4 regions of the Phytobacter palmae genome follow, and region 1 is predicted to be linked to each of the others. Evidence: predicted binding sites of a transcription regulator. Region 1 holds the regulator's gene; each other region holds the start of a gene.
What was found. The regulator PurR, encoded in region 1, represses purine synthesis genes. The targets are predictions, from matches to a motif close to CANGCAAACGTTTGCNTG.
Positions count from the first base shown of each region.

Region 1 (4,680 bases):
GTCGTACCGATGCCGAAAGCGCCAATCGCCAGGGCAAGCAGTGGGAAATTGATCTTCATAAATAGACTCCGGAATTGCCGTGTCGACGCGCGACACCGTCACAGAAGTCAAAAGTATGACATCAATCACAAAAAACAGAAGTTAGCGAAATGGGAAAAGACTATTGCTGATTTGATGACAATCGACAGGAGAGACGAGGGAGAGAGGGCTCTCCCCCGGGGTAAATCAATGCAGTGCGGCAGTGAGTCCGCCAGCAACAATCAGGGCGAGTACAATTACGGTAGTCACTAAAGAAAACTTCAGGTCGGTGCTCATCAATTTTTCTCCTTATTAATTTCCACACAAAAAGTGATGTAACGCATTTTTGCACAAATAAACGTAAAAATCTTGCAGGATTTAGAGTGATACACGTTTTAGCACTTCCCCTTTTGGTCAAGATCAGACAAAATTCGACGCTAAATTTATTAGCGTACCGGCCATTGACTCCCCTCCTGACGTCCAGTGTCTTTTTCCCGGCGTATTGCAATCCCTTCTATGGGTAAAGGGTGATGGAAGGCAAACGTTTACCTTATGTATTATCAGGAGTTTACGATATGGTCTGGAGTAAGATCTGATGGCAACGATTAAAGACGTAGCGAAGCGAGCAAACGTTTCCACCACAACCGTATCACATGTAATTAACAAGACGCGTTTCGTTGCAGAAGAGACGCGCAACGCGGTCTGGGCAGCGATTAAAGAATTACACTACTCTCCCAGCGCGGTTGCCCGCAGTTTGAAAGTCAATCACACGAAATCTATTGGCTTGCTGGCGACCAGTAGCGAAGCGGCTTATTTCGCCGAGATCATCGAAGCAGTTGAGAAAAATTGTTTCCAGAAAGGCTACACCCTTATTCTCGGTAACGCCTGGAATAACCTGGAAAAACAGCGCGCCTATCTGTCGATGATGGCGCAAAAACGTGTGGATGGTCTGCTGGTCATGTGTTCTGAATACCCGGAATCGTTACTCAGCATGCTGGAGGAATATCGCCATATTCCTATGGTGGTAATGGACTGGGGCGAAGCAAAAGCCGATTTTACCGATACGGTAATCGATAACGCCTTTGCCGGTGGCTATATGGCCGGCCGTTATCTGATTGAACGCGGCCATCGCGAAATTGGCGTTATCCCCGGGCCATTAGAGCGCAACACGGGAGCCGGCCGTCTTAGTGGCTTTATGAAAGCGATGCAAGAGGCCCACATCAATGTACCGGAAAACTGGATTGTGCAGGGCGACTTTGAGCCGGAGTCCGGTTATCGTGCGATGCAACAAATACTGACTCAGTCTTCTCGCCCGACTGCGGTGTTCTGCGGTGGCGACATTATGGCGATGGGCGCGTTGTGCGCGGCTGATGAAATGGGCCTGCGCGTGCCGCAGGATATTTCGGTGATCGGTTATGATAACGTGCGCAATTCACGTTTCTTTACCCCTTCACTGACAACTATCCACCAGCCGAAAGACTCGCTGGGTGAAACCGCGTTTAACATGCTACTGGACCGCATCGTGAACAAGCGTGAAGAGTCACAATCAATTGAAGTGCATCCGCGTCTGATTGAACGCCGCTCGGTTGCCGATGGTCCGTTCCGCGACTATCGCCGTTAATCCTGCCGGGAGCAGTTCATTCCTGCTCCCGCAGCCACTCTCTGTTCAGTGTTTCGCTGTCACCCAGGTAATCCAGTAACCAGCTCAGCGCCGGTGAAGCATCATTCTGCTGCCAGGTCAGACAACAGGCGGCGTCCGGGAAAGGATTTTCAAGTGCCAGCGCAACCCATTCACCGCGATCGATCCACGGACGGGCAAAATGCGCTGGCACCATCCCAATGCATAGCCCGGCAGACAAGCAGGCAGCAGATGATTCCCAGTCAGGGGCGACAACCCGCTTCTGATTATCCAGAAGCCAGGTGATGCGTTTAGGCAGCGAACGGGAGGTATCTTCGCGCACCAGCGATGGCCAGTTCCGTAACGTATCATCACTGAGCGGCGACGCCATCGCCGCCAGCGGATGATGACGCGCAACCACACATTTCCAGCTCAACATGCCCATATCGCGAAAGGTATAGCGGCCCCCGACCGGAATTGCCTGAGTTGCGCCAATAGCCAGTTCAACACGTCCGTCGGCCAGCGCATCCCATACACCGTTAAATACCTCCTGGGAGACCAGCAGTTCGACATCGCTAAAATGGCGATAGAAATCGACAATCATCTGGCGCGTACGTTCCGGTTTAACGATGTTATCAACGGCGATAGATAACTGCCCACGCCAGCCGTTGGCAATTTGCTGACACTGTTGCCGGGTGATCTGCATTTTTTTGATAACAGAACGCCCCTCTTTCAAAAACCACACGCCAGCGGGCGTCAATTCAACATCCCGGTGACGGCGTTCAAACAACGGTACCGCCAGCCACTCTTCGAGTTGACGCACGGTATAGCTGACCGCAGAAGGTACACGATGTAGCTCCTGCGCTGCACCGCTAAAGCTGCCATTTCGGGCAACGGCATCAACCACTTCGAGAGAATATTCTGACCACATAATCTGCCTGCAAAAATTTTGAAACCACCGGACAAATATTAGCGTTTCACAAGCCGGGTTGCACTCCTTAGACTCTGGAGCCCTGATTACCTGTCATAAAAAGAGATCTGCCATGCAACCTGGAAAAGGATTTTTAGTCTGGCTCGCGGGCTTAAGCGTACTGGGCTTTCTGGCTACAGATATGTACCTGCCGGCGTTTGCCGATATTCAGCAAGATTTAAATACGTCTGCCGCAGCGGTCAGCGCGACGCTAAGCCTGTTTCTTGCAGGCTTTGCTGTTGCTCAACTGGTATGGGGGCCGCTGTCGGATCGCTATGGCAGGAAGCCTGTTTTGCTCGCGGGCCTGGCCATTTTCGCCGTCGGCTGCCTTGGTATGCTTTGGGTGCAGAACGCTGTCTGGTTGCTGGTGTTGCGTTTTGTCCAGGCCATCGGGGTCTGTGCGGCTGCCGTGACCTGGCAGGCGCTGGTGACGGATCATTATCCGGCGCAGCGGACAAACCGCATTTTTGCCACCATTATGCCGCTGGTGGGTTTATCTCCTGCCCTCGCGCCCCTGCTTGGCAGCTGGATTCTGGCCCACTTCTCCTGGCAGGCAATCTTCGCCACATTATTTATCATCACTGTAATATTGATGCTCCCGGCACTGCGTCTGCGCAGTGGCGCGCAGCACCCCGCACAAACGGTACAGGCGCTGACTTTCGCCGCGCTGTTGCGCGATAAGGGCTATCGTGGCAACGTGCTGATTTACGCCGCCTGCTCGGCCAGTTTTTTCGCCTGGCTTACCGGTTCACCGTTTATTCTTCATGAGATGGGATACGGCCCCGCAGTTATTGGTCTGAGTTATGTGCCGCAAACCATAGCCTTTCTGGTCGGGGGTTACGGCTGTCGCGCCGCATTGCAAAAATGGTCTGGTGCCCGTTTATTACCGTGGTTGCTGCTGGCTTTCGCATTGAGCGTCGCTGCAACCTGGGCTGTGGGGCTGATGCCTGGCGCCTCGCTGACCGCCCTGTTAATCCCCTTCTGTCTGATGGCAATGGCAAATGGAGCTATTTATCCGATAGTGGTAGCTCAGGCACTGCGCCCCTTCCCGCAGGCTACCGGCCGGGCGGCAGCCTTGCAGAATACACTGCAACTGGGGCTCTGTTTTGTTGCAAGCCTGGTGGTCTCGGGCCTGATTGCTCATCCTCTGCTCGCCACCACCAGCGTGATGCTGTCGACGGTCATTCTGGTCGCGTTTGGTTACCGCATGCAACGCCAGGAAAGTGAAAGTTATCATGCAAATGGAGCCAGTAAATCGTCTTCACATGCGTAGTTGCATGAGCGACTATGTTACAGTTTAGTGATTAGCTTGCTAACAGTTTTCTGTTGTATCACTGGATTTTGAGGCCTATACTCTTTTCCGGCTAGTTACAAATACGATAAATATTATGTATTAACGGGAGCCGGAGCGCTCCCGTTTGACCATGGAAGGCCTTTCTGGCAAGGGTCATCTCCCTTCCTCTGTTCTACGTCGGATATCAGCCTCACGGCGCAAACCGTGAGATTTCTCACATGCCTCAAAAAGCGTCTACGCTCTTTTAAGGTTCTAATCACTTGCTGGTGGTGGAGAAGTTATGAGTTCATCGTGTATAGAAGAGGTTAGCGTACGGGATGATAACTGGTTCCGTATCGCGAATGAGTTGCTGAGCCGCGCCGGTATCCAGGTAAATGGACCGTCGGCATCTGATATTCAGGTTAAAAACCCTGATTTTTTTAAACGCGTTTTGCAGGAGGGTTCGCTCGGGCTGGGAGAAAGTTATATGGACGGCTGGTGGGAGTGTGACCGGCTGGACATCTTTTTTACGAAAGTATTGCGTGCCGGGCTGGAAAAACAGCTTCCGCGTCATTTAAAAGATACGCTTCGTATCGCCGGGGCAAGATTATTTAATCTGCAATCCAAAAAACGAGCATGGATCGTCGGAAAAGAGCATTACGACCTGGGTAACGATCTTTTTACCCGCATGCTGGACCCCCAGATGCAATACTCTTGCGCCTACTGGAAAGAGGCGGAGAAACTTGAAGACGCGCAAATTGCCAAGTTACGCCTGATTTGCGAAAAACTTCAGCTCAAGCC
Region 1 covers NZ_JBCIVJ010000015.1:118,650-123,329, reverse strand. The annotation lists gene AAIG39_RS18195 (MFS transporter) at 1-59, opposite strand, end outside; gene cydH (cytochrome bd-I oxidase subunit CydH) at 226-315, opposite strand; gene purR (HTH-type transcriptional repressor PurR) at 614-1,639, shown strand; gene punR (DNA-binding transcriptional activator PunR) at 1,656-2,567, opposite strand; gene punC (purine nucleoside transporter PunC) at 2,680-3,879, shown strand; gene cfa (cyclopropane fatty acyl phospholipid synthase) at 4,181-4,680, shown strand, end outside.

Region 2 (4,680 bases), on a different contig from region 1:
CCGCTGGTTATCTGGATCATCAGCGCCTCCAAAGGCAGATCAATCCACAGCGCCCCGGCTACTGCGCTCAAACCAACCGCAAAAGCGACCGGCATCCCCAGCGCCAGCAAAATGGCGAGGGTGAACAACAAGACAAATGCATCCATTTTTCACCCCTTACCCATGATTACCAATCAGCACGACCGGGCGGTTCTCCTGCGAACCGAACAACAATCGTTCAAGCACAAACAGGATCAGAATGGCCGATCCTACCGGCAACGGCAGATAACTTTCGCCTGAGGTCAGTAAAGGAAATTCCGCGACAGGTTGTTCCCACAGTTCCACGCACAGCCAGTAGCTGTACCAGCACATTATCAGAGAGATGAGCAGCATCAGCAGATCGACAAGCCGCGCGCATACGGTCTTTAGCATGTCAGGCAGACGATCCGTGAGCATATTGACCGCAATGTGGGAACCGGCGCGGTAACCCACCGCCGCGCCAATGAAGGTAAAAGTGACCATGCAGATGATGGCAATGGGCTCCGGCCATGACTCTCCGCGATTCAATACGTAACGCGAGAAAATGCCAATCGGAATGACGATCGTCATCACCAGTAATGATATTCCGGCTACCGTCATGGCAAGCAGGTACAGACGATCCATCCACTTTAAGTAGAGTTCTGACATAGGTTCTCCGCAGAAAGTGGGGGTTATTTGACGTCAGCGATAGCTTTCATCAGATCCTGGTGCTTGTCGCCATACTGGGCTCGCACCGGCTCTGTCGCTTTAATAAACACCGATTTATCGATGTCATGAAATTGCACGCCGCCTGCTTTCATTTTATCCAGCGCCTGCTGGGTATAGGCTTCCCAAAGCTTGCGCTGTTCAAACTGGGCTTCACGTGCCAGGGCGAGGATTTTTTTCTGATCATCCGCACTGAGTTTGTCCCATTTCACTTTCGAGTAGAGCAGCATTTCGGGGGTAATAAAGTGGCCGCTGAGGGTATAGTTTTTGGCGACCGGCATATAGTTATGGGCAATAAACGTCGGCGGATTGTTTTCCGCGCCATCAATTACGCCCGTTTGCATGCCGCTGTACACCTCACTCACCCCCATCGCCACCGAGTTAGCCCCCATCTGCTTTAACGTCGCCAGTGCGACGGGGCTGCCCTGAACGCGAATTTTCATTCCGTTCAAATCCTCAGGCTTCACAACCGGTTTTTTAGTGATGAGATTGCGCGTACCAGAGTCCATCCAGCCAAGAAATACCAGCCTCGATTTTGGATTGGCGGTCAGCTTATCGCCGATCTCTTTACCGATATCGCCATCAATGACTTTATGCATATGGTCTTCATCACGAAACACATACGGCAGGGTGAACACCTCAATATCCGGGAGAATGGCGGCAACGGGTGCCATTGAGACGCGAATCATATCGATTGCGCCCATTTGCGCCTGCTCGATCATCTGTTTTTCATCGCCCAGGACGCCGCCAGGAAAGACTTTAATCTCCAGCTTACCGTCTGTTTGTTGTTTGAGTTTTTCCCCCATATTCTGCACAGCAACAATATTGGGATAGCCTTCCGGATGCACATCGGCAGCTTTAATCGTCTGTGCGTTAACAGCGGATACAGATAACAGTGACACGGTGGACAGGCACAACGCGGCCAGCAACGGCTTGAAAGTCGTTTTCATCGGGTCTTCTCCAGGGCAGTGAAAGGTAAATGTTAAAACAATGTTTTATTTTTACGCTTAAAAACTAGACTACCGCTGAAAAAGGGAGGGTGAAGCGCCTCACAAAAAGCGCTAAAAAATGAAACAACGGTTTAGAATGGTGGCAAGGATCGCAAACGGCGTAAAAACGCGGCCTGTCATGGGGGAGTTATTGTCCTTTACGCACCAGATAGCGATACGGCAGCGATTGTGTTTCATGGGCCACCAGTTCATGTTCCATAAAACGGCAGAAACCTGGAATGTCGCGGGTGGTCGCCGGATCGTCGGCAATCACCAGCAGGGTTTCACCCGGCTGCATGTTGCGTACGGTTTTGCGCACCATCATCACCGGCTCAGGGCAACGCAGGCCCAGCGCATCAAGAGTATGGTCGGCGGTAATAAACAGGTCGGTCATTTTCATCTCACACGGGGGAAAAACGGCATTAGTTTACGCTGCCCATTTTATGACGCAAGCCAGGTTAACGATTGCGTTAAAAATAACCATTGCATCGCCAAAATGTTGCAGTATCATTCTGCGGCTTTGCACAGTATCAACACGCATTATTGGCGCAGCCCGTTTGTTTGAGGCCAGCACGCCGGCATCGTTACGTACACGGAGTACGTGAAGATGACCAGTGCTTCCCGATATGAAAAGGGCAACGAAGATAAGGCGTTACATGTTTATTGGGTTCCCTCACCCCAAACACTAAAAAGGTCACAATATGACGCAGTTTTCGCAAACTCAGCGCATGAAAGCGCTGTTCTGGCTATCCCTTTTTCACCTGCTGGTGATCACCTCCAGCAACTATCTGGTACAGCTACCGGTCAGTATTTTCGGCTTCCACACCACCTGGGGCGCATTCAGTTTCCCGTTTATTTTCCTTGCGACAGATTTGACCGTGCGTATTTTTGGCGCGCCGCTCGCCCGACGGATTATTTTCGCCGTGATGGTGCCTGCGCTGGTTATCTCCTACGGCATATCTTCACTGTTTTATATGGGAAGCTGGCAGGGCTTTGAAGCATTGACCCATTTCAACCTGTTCGTTGCCCGTATCGCCACCGCCAGCTTTATGGCTTACGCGTTGGGGCAGATCCTTGACGTGCATGTGTTTAACCGCCTGCGTCAGAACAAACGCTGGTGGATGGCACCTGCGGCCTCCACGGTGTTCGGTAACGCCAGCGACACCCTCGCCTTTTTCTTCATCGCCTTCTGGCACAGCCCGGACCCGTTTATGGCTGAACACTGGATGGAAATCGCGCTGGTGGATTACGCCTTTAAGGTCATTATCAGCATCGCCTTCTTCCTGCCGATGTATGGCGTGTTGTTGAATATGCTGTTGAAAAGACTGGCAGACAAATCTGAAATATCAGCGTTACAGGCCAGTTAAGAGTACGCGTTGCCAGTTGTGGTAAGATGGCCCGCATGAGCCGTTATGGCTGTTTATCGAAAGGAAGAAGTCAATGCGCAATCTGGTTAAATATGTCGGTATTGGCCTGCTGGTGATGGGTCTGGCGGCCTGCGACAACAGCGACAGCAAAAAAACGCCCGCACAAGGGGCTTCCGCAGAAAGCAACGCGACCGGGCAACCGGTGACGCTGCTTGATGGCAAACTCAGCTTCTCGCTGCCCGCAGACATGACCGACCAAAGCGGCAAACTGGGTACGCAGTCTAATAATATGCACGTTTACTCTGACTCAACCGGTCAGAAAGCGGTGATTGTAATTGTGGGCGACGACACTCAGGAAGGGCTGGATACGCTGGCAAAACGCCTGGAAGACCAGCAGCGCAACCGCGACCCGCAGCTGCAGGTCGTGACCAACAAGTCTATCGAACTGAAAGGCCAGAAGATGCAGCAGCTCGACAGCATCATCTCCGCCAAAGGTCAAACGGCCTGGTCTACCGTGGTGCTGGGTAAAGTGGACAACAAACTGCTGACGTTGCAGGTAACGCTGCCGGCCGATAACCAGCAGCAGGCGCAGACCGCAGCGGAAAACATTGTTAACACCCTGGTCATCAAGTAATCAGGAAACGGCCTCCAGCGGAGGCCGTTTTTTTAGCCGCCACGTCAGCAATAAAGCCCCCGCCACCAGCACCGCCGTCAGCAGATAAACCATCGATACCCCTGACCATGCCATCAACAGCCCGGCAAGCGGCCCGGTTATCCCCAGCGACAGATCCATAAACACCGTATATGTGCCCAACGCCGCGCCCTGATTGTGCTGCGGCACGGCTTTGACCGCCACCACCCCCAGCGCCGGGAAGACCAGAGAGAAACCGGCCCCGGTCAGGAAAACCCCTATTTTCGCCACCAGCGGGGCATCGGCGATCCCCACCAGAATAAGGCCGACCACTTCCACAGCAAGGCTTATCATCGCCACATTCAGGCCACCCAGGCGGTTAATACTGTTCGGGAAAACCAGCCGTGAGCCTACAAACGCCAGGCTAAACAGCGTCAGGGCGAAGGCGGCGCCATCCCACCCTTTAGCGTCATAAAAGAAGGTAATAAAGGTGGCAATAACGCCAAATCCGGCCGTACCCAGCGCCAGCCCCATCCCATAGATCCAGACAAACCCGAGCACCGCACGAAACGGCAGTGGCTTACCTTTGCTGGCTTTTACCGCCGCACGCGGCAACGCACAGGCAATGGCAACAAACGCCACCGCCATAATGAAGCCACCCAGGCCACTCAGTCCGGCGTAGTTGTAGCAAATGACGCCAAGCGGTGCCCCCAGCGCCATTGCGCCATAGGTTGCAATACCGTTCCAGGAAATAACGCGGGCAATATGCAGTGAACCGACCACCCCTACGCCCCATAGCATCGACCCGGTCCCGGCAAAACTTTGCCCGATACCGAGAATGATGCGCCCTGTACAGAGCAGCACCAGGCTCACCAGCGGCGAGGCGCTTTGCAGATCCGCCAGCAGGTAACTCAACCCGCAAATGAACGCGCCACAGAGGCCAAACACCACCACCTTTTTCGGACCGAGC
Region 2 covers NZ_JBCIVJ010000002.1:135,949-140,628, forward strand. The annotation lists gene AAIG39_RS03310 (TRAP transporter large permease) at 1-146, opposite strand, end outside; gene AAIG39_RS03315 (TRAP transporter small permease) at 157-666, opposite strand; gene AAIG39_RS03320 (TRAP transporter substrate-binding protein) at 690-1,673, opposite strand; gene tusA (sulfurtransferase TusA) at 1,861-2,106, opposite strand; gene AAIG39_RS03330 (7-cyano-7-deazaguanine/7-aminomethyl-7-deazaguanine transporter) at 2,414-3,079, shown strand; gene AAIG39_RS03335 (DcrB family lipoprotein) at 3,153-3,713, shown strand; gene AAIG39_RS03340 (MFS transporter) at 3,714-4,680, opposite strand, start outside.
Region 2: tusA (sulfurtransferase TusA) is a predicted target of PurR. The motif match lies at 2,167-2,184, and genes of this name have one in related genera.

Region 3 (4,680 bases), on a different contig from region 1:
AGAACGATCCCAACGAAGCGCAGGCACAGCTCTCAACCCTGAGACAAAGCGTGCTTAAGCTTCTTAATCAGATGCAGGATTCCCCTGCCATGCTGCAACTGCTGCCTGGTGCCGGGCGACTGCGCGTTCCCAATCTGGCTCAGGTCGAAGTGTTATGTGATGCTGAGGACATTTTGATCTGGTCGGTTGCGGTCACGCCGGCTATCGAGAGCCTCAAGATCTGGGAGTTTGATTGTAAAAATGGGTGGCGCTTTCTGCCGGACGTGCAGACACGCGCTAACGATCCCGCCTCCTGCCTGATGCGCTTCACCAGCTTACCAGCAGAAAAAGCCCTTATTATTAACTGATCCGATCGCAAGGAGTCATTATGTCTGCATCACTTAAGGTTGTGACGTTACTGGGTAGTTTGCGTAAAGGATCGTTTAACGCGATGGTTGCGCGGACGCTACCCAAACTGGCCCCTGCGGGGATGGACATTTTACCATTACCATCCATCGGCGATATTCCGCTTTATGATGCCGATCTGCAGCAGGAAGAGGGTTTTCCCGCACGCATCGAAGAGATTGCACAACAAATTCACGAGGCGGATGGCGTGGTCATTGTGACCCCGGAATATAACTATTCCGTACCAGGCGGGTTGAAAAACGCCATCGACTGGCTCTCACGTCTTCCTGAACAACCGCTGTCCGGCAAACCGGTGCTGATCCAGACCAGTTCAATGGGCGCGATAGGCGGCGCGCGTTGTCAATACCATCTGCGGCAAATTCTGGTCTTTCTTGATGCCATGGTGATGAACAAGCCGGAATTTATGGGCGGCGTGATTCAAAGCAAAGTGGATCAACAAACAGGAGAGGTGGTCGATCAGAGTACGCTCGATCATCTGAGCGGGCAGTTGACGGCCTTTGGCGACTACATTCAGCGCGTAAGACGCTGACAAAAAAGCCCGGTAAGCACAGAGGCTACCGGGCTTTTTCTTTCGATGGCAATTAATGCGCGTCGATAAAGACGATTTTCAGCACGAACAGCACCGCAACCACAACCACACACGGGCTGAGGTCGCGCAGGCGACCGGTGAACAGCTTCATCACACAGTAAGAGATAAAGCCCAGCGCGATACCTTCGGTAATTGAGAAGCTGAAAGGCATCATTACGGCGGTGATAAACGCCGGCACTGCTTCGGTCAGATCATCCCACTTCACGCGAGAAAGGCTGGAGGTCATCAGGACACCAACATAAATCAGCGCGCCCGCAGCAGCATACGCAGGAACCATTCCGGCCAGCGGTGACAGGAAGATAACCAGCAGGAACAGGATGCCAACGACAACAGCTGTCAGACCTGTACGGCCCCCCACAGAGACCCCGGAAGATGATTCAATGTACGCGGTCACCGAAGAGGTACCGATGAACGAACCCGCCACGGAAGAGATACTGTCGACATACAGCGCCTGCTTCATACGCGGGAATTTACCGTTCTCATCAACCAGACCCGCTTTATCGGTCACACCGAGCAGAGTGCCGGAGGAGTCAAAGAGGTTAACCAGCATAAAGGAGAAGATAACGCCTGCCAGGCCAATGTTGAACGATCCGGCCAGGTCAACGTTACCCACTACGCTCGCCACGCTCGGCGGCGCAGAAATAATCCCGTGATACTGCACATCGCCCATCATCCAGCCCAGCAGGGTGGTCACGACAATAGAAATCAGTACCGCAGCGTGAATATTGCGGGAAGCCAGAATAGCAATAATGAAGAAGCCCAGAATACCCAGCAGAACGCTGTGAGACGTCAGGTTACCAATGGCCACCAGCGTATCTTTGTTCGGGACAATCACACCGGCGTTTTTCAGGCCCATCATACCGATAAACAGACCAATACCGCTGGTAATCCCTACACGCAGGCTGACCGGAATGTTAGCAATCATCCAGTAACGCACACGGAAGATAGTCAGCAACAGCAGACCGACTGCGCCCCAGAAAATCGCGCCCATCCCGACTTGCCAGGACAGCCCCATCGCACCAACAACCACAAACGCGAAGAAGGCGTTCAGGCCCATTGCGGGTGCCAGCGCAACCGGCAGGTTAGCAAACAGCCCCATCAGGATACTGCCGAACGCGGCAATCAGACAGGTGGTGACGAATACCGCACTGGTGTCCATCCCGGCGACACCCAAAATCTGCGGGTTAACAAAAACGATGTAAACCATCGTCAAAAAAGTGGTGAAACCGGCGATCACTTCGGTGCGTGCCGACGTGCCATGTTCACGCAGTTTAAACACGCGCTCAAGCAACCCTTGGCTCGACGCCTGGGTAGTGTGTTGTTGGCTCATTATCAATTTCCGAACAAGGAGGGAAAATTCGTCGCTATCCTATACCAAAATGAGACAATGTTGACGGTTATCACACACTTTTTTTCATTGAATTTGCTTATACGGCAACGATTGCGTGGGCTAATTAGCCTTAAGTAAACGATAAACTTGCAATATACAGGAAATGGCATGTCCCAAATTGAAGCACTGTTTTTCGACTGTGACGGCACCCTGGTTGACAGTGAAGTCATCTGTTCGCGCGCATATGTGCATATGTTTAAAGAGTCTGGCATTACCCTCGACCTTGAAGAGGTGTTCAAGCGTTTCAAAGGCATGAAACTTTACGAGATCATCGAGGTGACAGGTGAAGAACACGGCGTGACACTGGATAAGACGAAGCTGGAGCCGGTTTTTCGCAGCGAAGTCGCGCGGCTGTTTGATTCCGAGCTGGAAATCATTCCGGGGGCGAAGGAGCTACTTGATGCGGTCAGCGTGCCAGTCTGCGTAGTCTCTAACGGCCCGGTAAGTAAAATGGAACACTCTCTTGGCAAAACCGGTCTTCTGCACCATTTCCCGGAGCGCCTGTTCAGCGGTTACGATATTCAACGCTGGAAGCCCGACCCGGAACTGATGTTCCATGCGGCAAAAGCGCTGCATGTGAATACGACACGCTGCATTCTGGTTGACGATTCGGTGGCCGGTGTGCAATCGGGTATCGCTGCGGGCATGGAAGTGTTTTATTTCTGTGCCGATCAGCACAACAAACCGATTGACCATCCTCAGGTGACCACGTTCACCGAACTTTCGCAACTTCCGGCATTGTGGAAAGCGCGCGGCTGGAACATTACGCGCTAACGGTAAACGCCTCCCCCGATGCGGGAGAGGCGTAATGCATCACTTAAACAATTTCTGCACAAACTCGGCATAGGCTGGACGCCAGACATCCATTTCGTGATTCAGACCCGGGTACATCTTGTAGTCGAATTTAATGCCTTGTTTCTCAAGATCGCTTTTCAGACCGGCGATGTCTTTACCCGTGACGGAATCTTTTTCACCCACCACCACCGTAAAGTTATGCAGCTGTTTATTGATCTCCTGAGGTTTGTTGAGCTGCGCGGTAACACCAGCATCCGGAACGGTAGTGGTCGTTACGCCACTCAAGGTCGCCAGCCAGCCAAAGCTATCAAGATGGTTCATACCTGATACCAGCGCCTGATAACCGCCCTGCGATAAGCCAGCCAGCGCGCGCCCGCTTGCATCTTTACGCACATTGAATCGCCCATCGACCATCGGGATAATGTCATGCATCAGTTCACGATCGGCTGCTTTGGCATTCAACGGATAGAAGGTCTTGCGGCGCTCTTTCGGCGGATAGTTTTCCGCAATCGCCTGCACAATATCCGTTTCCGTATCCGGCACCACCACCAGCATCGGTTTGATTTTTCCTTCGGCCAGCAGATTATCCATGATCTGCGGCAGGCGTCCCTGATCGATAGCGGAAAGCCCTGTGTCACCAAAACCATGATAGAAGTAGAGTACCGGGAGCGGTTCACCTTTGCCGTTATAGCCAGGCGGTGTCCAGATATAGACGCGACGCTCTGAACCTAACTCTTTCGAGTGATAGGTCACGGTCAACAGATCGCCATGCGGAACGGCGCGATCGTCAAGTATGCTTCCCGGCACCAGGATAAGGCTGGTATTGACCTGACGCTGCGGCTTCTGAAAACGGCTTCCCGTGTCCACCGAGCGGAAGCCATCCACATCAAAGTAGTATTCGTACAAATTCGGCGCCAGAGATTCGCTTTTCCAGGACCAGACGCCGCTCTCATCTTTGCTCATATCATGGGAGACAGAGTTATCCGGGGTGGAACCGGTAACCACTGACACCCGTTTTGCTGATGGCGCAAACAGGCGATAGGTAATGCTTTTATCGGCATTTACCTGGGTCACATATTGACTAACCGGCACCGACAAATCCGGGGTTGCAGGAAAAGGCGCAGCAATGGCGGGAATGGCAGCGCTGCCAAGCAGTGCGGTGATGGCGAGTGTCAGACAGGCGATGTTTCTTTTCATATCAAATCCCTCATATTATTTTGTCGTTCACGCAGTGATATTGTGCGGGCATTACCACCAGACCTCAGCCTGAATGCCTGCGGCAAACTGGTTGTTTTTCTCATCAGCGAAGCTGAAATTATCCAGTTCGTTGTCCAGCGCATGGATGTAGGTACCATAAAAACGAATTTCCGGGCGTGACGTCAGCATGCTGGTGTTGACCTTAAGCGTATGGTAAAGCGTGGTTTTATACCCAGCCTCTTTGAACTTCGTACCGTACTGATTTTTGTTCTGCTGATTGAAATAGGCCAGTTCGACGCCCGTC
Region 3 covers NZ_JBCIVJ010000002.1:478,161-482,840, forward strand. The annotation lists gene AAIG39_RS04925 (4'-phosphopantetheinyl transferase family protein) at 1-347, shown strand, start outside; gene AAIG39_RS04930 (NADPH-dependent FMN reductase) at 368-934, shown strand; gene AAIG39_RS04935 (NCS2 family permease) at 987-2,324, opposite strand; gene yieH (6-phosphogluconate phosphatase) at 2,493-3,158, shown strand; gene AAIG39_RS04945 (esterase) at 3,198-4,376, opposite strand; gene AAIG39_RS04950 (carbohydrate porin) at 4,428-4,680, opposite strand, start outside.
Region 3: AAIG39_RS04935 (NCS2 family permease) is a predicted target of PurR. The motif match lies at 2,425-2,442, and genes of this name have one in related genera.

Region 4 (4,680 bases), on a different contig from region 1:
ATCGCCATTATTGGCGTACGTGGGTTTAACTGGGGTCTGGATTTTACCGGCGGTACGGTCATTGAGATCACGCTGGAAAAACCAGTGGATATGGACCAGATGCGCGACGCGCTGCAGAAGTCAGGCTTTGAAGAGCCGTTACTGCAAAATTTCGGTAGCAGTCGCGACATCATGGTACGTATGCCGCCTGTACACGGGGAAACCGGGGGGCAGGAGCTGGGCAGCAAAGTCGTTAAGGTTATTAACGAAACCAGCAGCCAGAATGCGACGGTTAAACGTATTGAGTTTGTTGGCCCGAGCGTGGGGGCTGACCTTGCGCAAACCGGTGCAATGGCGCTGCTCGTGGCGCTGATCTCTATCCTTGTTTACGTTGGCTTCCGCTTCGAGTGGCGTCTGGCGGCAGGGGTGGTTATCGCACTGGCGCACGACGTTATTATTACCATGGGCGTGCTGTCGCTGTTCCATATCGAGATTGACCTGACTATTGTAGCATCGCTGATGTCCGTTATCGGTTACTCACTTAACGACAGTATCGTGGTGTCTGACCGTATTCGTGAAAACTTCCGCAAGATCCGCCGCGGAACCTCTTACGAAATCTTTAACGTGTCACTGACCCAGACGTTGCATCGTACGTTGATCACATCCGGGACGACCTTAGTTGTGATCCTGATGCTGTATCTGTTTGGTGGTCCGATTCTGGCGGGCTTCTCACTGACCATGCTTATTGGTGTCACCATCGGTACGGCGTCCTCGATTTATGTGGCCTCTGCGCTGGCACTGAAACTGGGCATGAAACGTGAGCATCTGATTCAGCAGAAAGTGGAAAAAGAAGGGGCGGATCAGCCGTCAATTCTGCCGTAATCCGGTTCTCCGCTTAAAAAAAACCGCAGCCGCAAGCTGCGGTTTTTTTATGACTTCTATGGCCGCATGATTTCAGGAAGGACTTTCTCCTCCTTTAATCGGGGACATTGATAAAAAAGCTGCCTCGCGCGAAACTGGTATCTATCCGACATTTATCAGGCATTGACATACATATGGCGATTATCCCTAAAAACTATACGCGGCTGGAAAGCGGCTACCGTGAAAAAGCATTAAAACTGTTTCCATGGGTATGCGGGCGCTGTTCGCGGGAGTTTGTTTATTCGAACCTGCGTGAACTCACCGTTCACCATATCGATCACGATCATACCAATAATCCCGAAGACGGCAGCAACTGGGAACTGCTTTGCCTGTTCTGTCACGATCATGAGCATTCGAAATACACCGAAGCGGATCAGTACGGTTCTACGGTTGTTGCGGGGGAAGATGCGCAGAAGGATGTTGGCGAGGCGACGTATAACCCCTTTGCTGATCTGAAAGCGATGTTGAACAAGAAAAAGTAAAAATTCTCAAACGGATCTGAATAAAAAAAGCACCGATGAGCGTCTCGTTCGGTGCTTTTCTGTTCAGGTCATCCTTGCAGGATGAGGGATAACTTCACTTAGAAGTTATAACCCACCACCAGGTATCCACCCCAGCCGGTAGAGCGTACGTTCTCTTTCATCCAGACCAGGTCGGCATCGTTATTCCACTGACCACCATTGTGCCAGTAACGCGCAACAGCGGAGTAGTGCCAGTGATCGTAGCTCAGAGACAGAATGTGGCTGGACGCGATGGAGTTGTTGGTGCGCTGCTTAATGCCGTTCTCAGCATAGGCGCTCTTATCGCCCAGATCAGAGCCCCAGTCAAAGTTGGTGAAACCGATATAGCTCAGGTTGCCGCCCCACAGAGAGGTGATTGGCACAAAGTATTTCACTTTGAAACGGTAGCCGTCCCAGTCGTTCTGGTTTTCTGCACCGTAGTTCTGCCACTGGTATTTGGCATACACGTTCAGAGACAGGCTCATCGGCAGACCGGTATCAATATCGGTACCCAGACCCATGTACCAGGTGCTCTGGCGACCGGATGCGTTGCGACCCATATCGTAGATATAGTTGTTCGCGAAATACCACTCTTTGAACGGACCAAAGCTCAGATCGGTACCGGTCAGTTTATCAATGGAGAAGCGCGGTTCGATTTCCATAAACAGCGGAGAACCGTGGTTCCAGATACCTTTGGCCTCAGTGTTACCGCCAAAGAAGACCGGAGCATCGGCATAACCATAAAAATCAAACCAGTCTTTTTTGGCAAATGCTTCATATTCCAGGTAAGTATCGTTACGAATCTGTGGTCCGAAGCGGGTGTGATAGCTGCCTACCACGTTAACGCTCTGGTGCCACCAGTCAGACACGTATTCCGGTTTGCTGTTATCCGCTGCATTCACGGAGAAAGAGGTCGAAAAAGCCAGTGCAGCGCCGGCTGCGAGTAATGTTTTCTTCATAATTATGCCACTGATAAGAGATCCCTTACGGGAATGAAAGAATGCACGCATTGCGTTTCTAAATATTTCATGTTTCTGCGGGCTTATTATAAGTATCCTTGCTCACAAAAATACGTGTTGTTTCACATTACTGAAACACACGTAATCGATTGCGTTCACGTTTACGCGCATTCAGCAGCAGGGATTGTACTGATGATCATCAATGTTGCCAATAAATGGCACCCACCAGATTTTCATCCGGTGAGTGTTCAGGCGTAACAAAATGTGAATAAGCGCGACAGTGTCGGCGGGAAAATTACTGCGGACTGGCGGGCTGAATGTCGTGGATGCGGACGAAACCTAACTGATCTGGCGTAATCCCATTGAGTTGTAGCGCCACATCAACATCACTTGGCGCAAGCGTGCTGGCCGGCGCGCTAATCAGTTGGTTTTGCACGTTAACTTCCTGAAAGTTCTGCGTGGTGCCCTGAATTTGTCCCCACTCTACGGTGCCGCTGAACGCCGGGAGTGGATCGTTAGACTCCCCCTGAATTCGCAACGTGGCCCGCGTGCCGTTCGCATTTGGCGTGATGTCTTTCAACGTCATACGCAACATACCGATCTGGCTGTTCAGCCGGGCGGGGGTGTTGGAGCCAGGCAGCAGGTAGACGCCGTTGCTGGATTTTGCATTCAGCGCATTTTGCTGAGTGATTTTCACCGTCTCTTTGTTCAGTTTGGCCATTTCATTGTTCAGGGTGCTGACATCCTGATGCAATTGGCGGACCTCGCTTTGCTGTGCACAGGCGCTAAGGGCGAAAACGCTTCCCAGCAACAGGGATCTTAGGTAACGTCTTGTCATTCTGTCTGTTTCCTTGAAGATGAGGATGTTTTTAATGGTAGATCGCAACGACTGCGTTGCCATCGATCCATTGTCTCAAAATCGGCTCGTCTTTGTTGTCATGCCAGTTCAGGGTAAAATAGATTTCAGTTAACTCACTCGCCAGGACGTCGTATGCATTGCCCATTCTGTTTCGCCGTGGATACCAAAGTAATTGATTCTCGCCTTGTCGGTGAAGGTTCGTCTGTCCGTCGCCGTCGCCAGTGTCTGGTATGCAATGAACGTTTCACCACCTTTGAAGTGGCAGAGCTTGTCATGCCGCGCGTTGTGAAAAGCAATGAGGTTCGTGAACCGTTTAACGAAGATAAGCTACGCAGCGGCATGTTAAAAGCGCTGGAAAAACGCCCGGTCAGTTCCGACGACGTTGAAATGGCATTGAATCACATCAAGTCACAATTACGTGCGACCGGCGAGCGTGAAGTCCCCAGCAAAATGATCGGTAATCTGGTCATGGAACAGCTGAAAAAGCTCGATAAAGTTGCCTATATCCGTTTTGCGTCGGTATATCGCAGCTTCGAGGATATCAAAGAGTTCGGCGAAGAGATCGCCCGTTTACAGGACTGACCATGCTGGACGAAATGTACATGGCGCGCGCGCTTAAGCTCGCGCAACGCGGACGTTTCACCACCCATCCGAATCCGAATGTCGGTTGTGTGATTGTGAATAATGGCGAAATTGTTGGTGAAGGCTTCCACTATCGTGCGGGTGAGCCGCACGCCGAGGTTCATGCATTGCGTATGGCGGGTGAGCGTGCGCGCGGTGCAACCGCGTATGTGACGCTTGAGCCGTGCAGCCATCATGGCCGTACGCCGCCATGCTGCGAAGCGCTTATTGCCGCAGGCGTCTCCCGCGTTGTGGCTGCAATGCAGGATCCGAATCCACAGGTTGCCGGGCGTGGTTTGTACCGCCTGCAGCAGGAAGGCATTGAGGTCAGCCATGGCCTGATGATGGCAGAGGCCGAAGCGCTGAATAAAGGTTTTTTAAAGCGCATGCGTACCGGTTTCCCCTGGATCCAGCTTAAACTTGGCGCATCCCTTGATGGTCGTACAGCGATGGCCAGCGGCGAGAGTCAGTGGATCACGTCGCCGCAGGCGAGACGCGATGTACAGCGTTTACGCGCCCAAAGTCACGCGATTTTGACCACTAGCGCGACGGTACTGGCAGATGACCCTAAACTGACCGTCCGCTGGGATGAACTTAGCCCGGACGTACAGGGATTATATCCGCAGGAAAACCTGCGCCAGCCGGTACGCATCGTGGTGGATAGCCAGAATCGCGTGACACCTGAACACGCTTTAGTGCAACAGCCAGGGGAGACCTGGTTTGCGCGTACGCGCCATGACAGCCGCGCCTGGCCTGAATCCGTTCGTGAGATCCTTGTTCCGGAACATCGTGGTCATGCGGACCTGGTCACTTTGATGATGATGCTGGGCAAACAGCAGAT
Region 4 covers NZ_JBCIVJ010000001.1:447,365-452,044, reverse strand. The annotation lists gene secF (protein translocase subunit SecF) at 1-861, shown strand, start outside; gene yajD (HNH nuclease YajD) at 1,035-1,382, shown strand; gene AAIG39_RS02215 (nucleoside-specific channel-forming protein Tsx) at 1,481-2,359, opposite strand; gene AAIG39_RS02210 (SadB/YajI family lipoprotein) at 2,655-3,197, opposite strand; gene AAIG39_RS02205 (hypothetical protein) at 3,229-3,363, opposite strand; gene nrdR (transcriptional regulator NrdR) at 3,351-3,800, shown strand; gene ribD (bifunctional diaminohydroxyphosphoribosylaminopyrimidine deaminase/5-amino-6-(5-phosphoribosylamino)uracil reductase RibD) at 3,803-4,680, shown strand, end outside.
Region 4: AAIG39_RS02215 (nucleoside-specific channel-forming protein Tsx) is a predicted target of PurR. The motif match lies at 2,498-2,515, and genes of this name have one in related genera.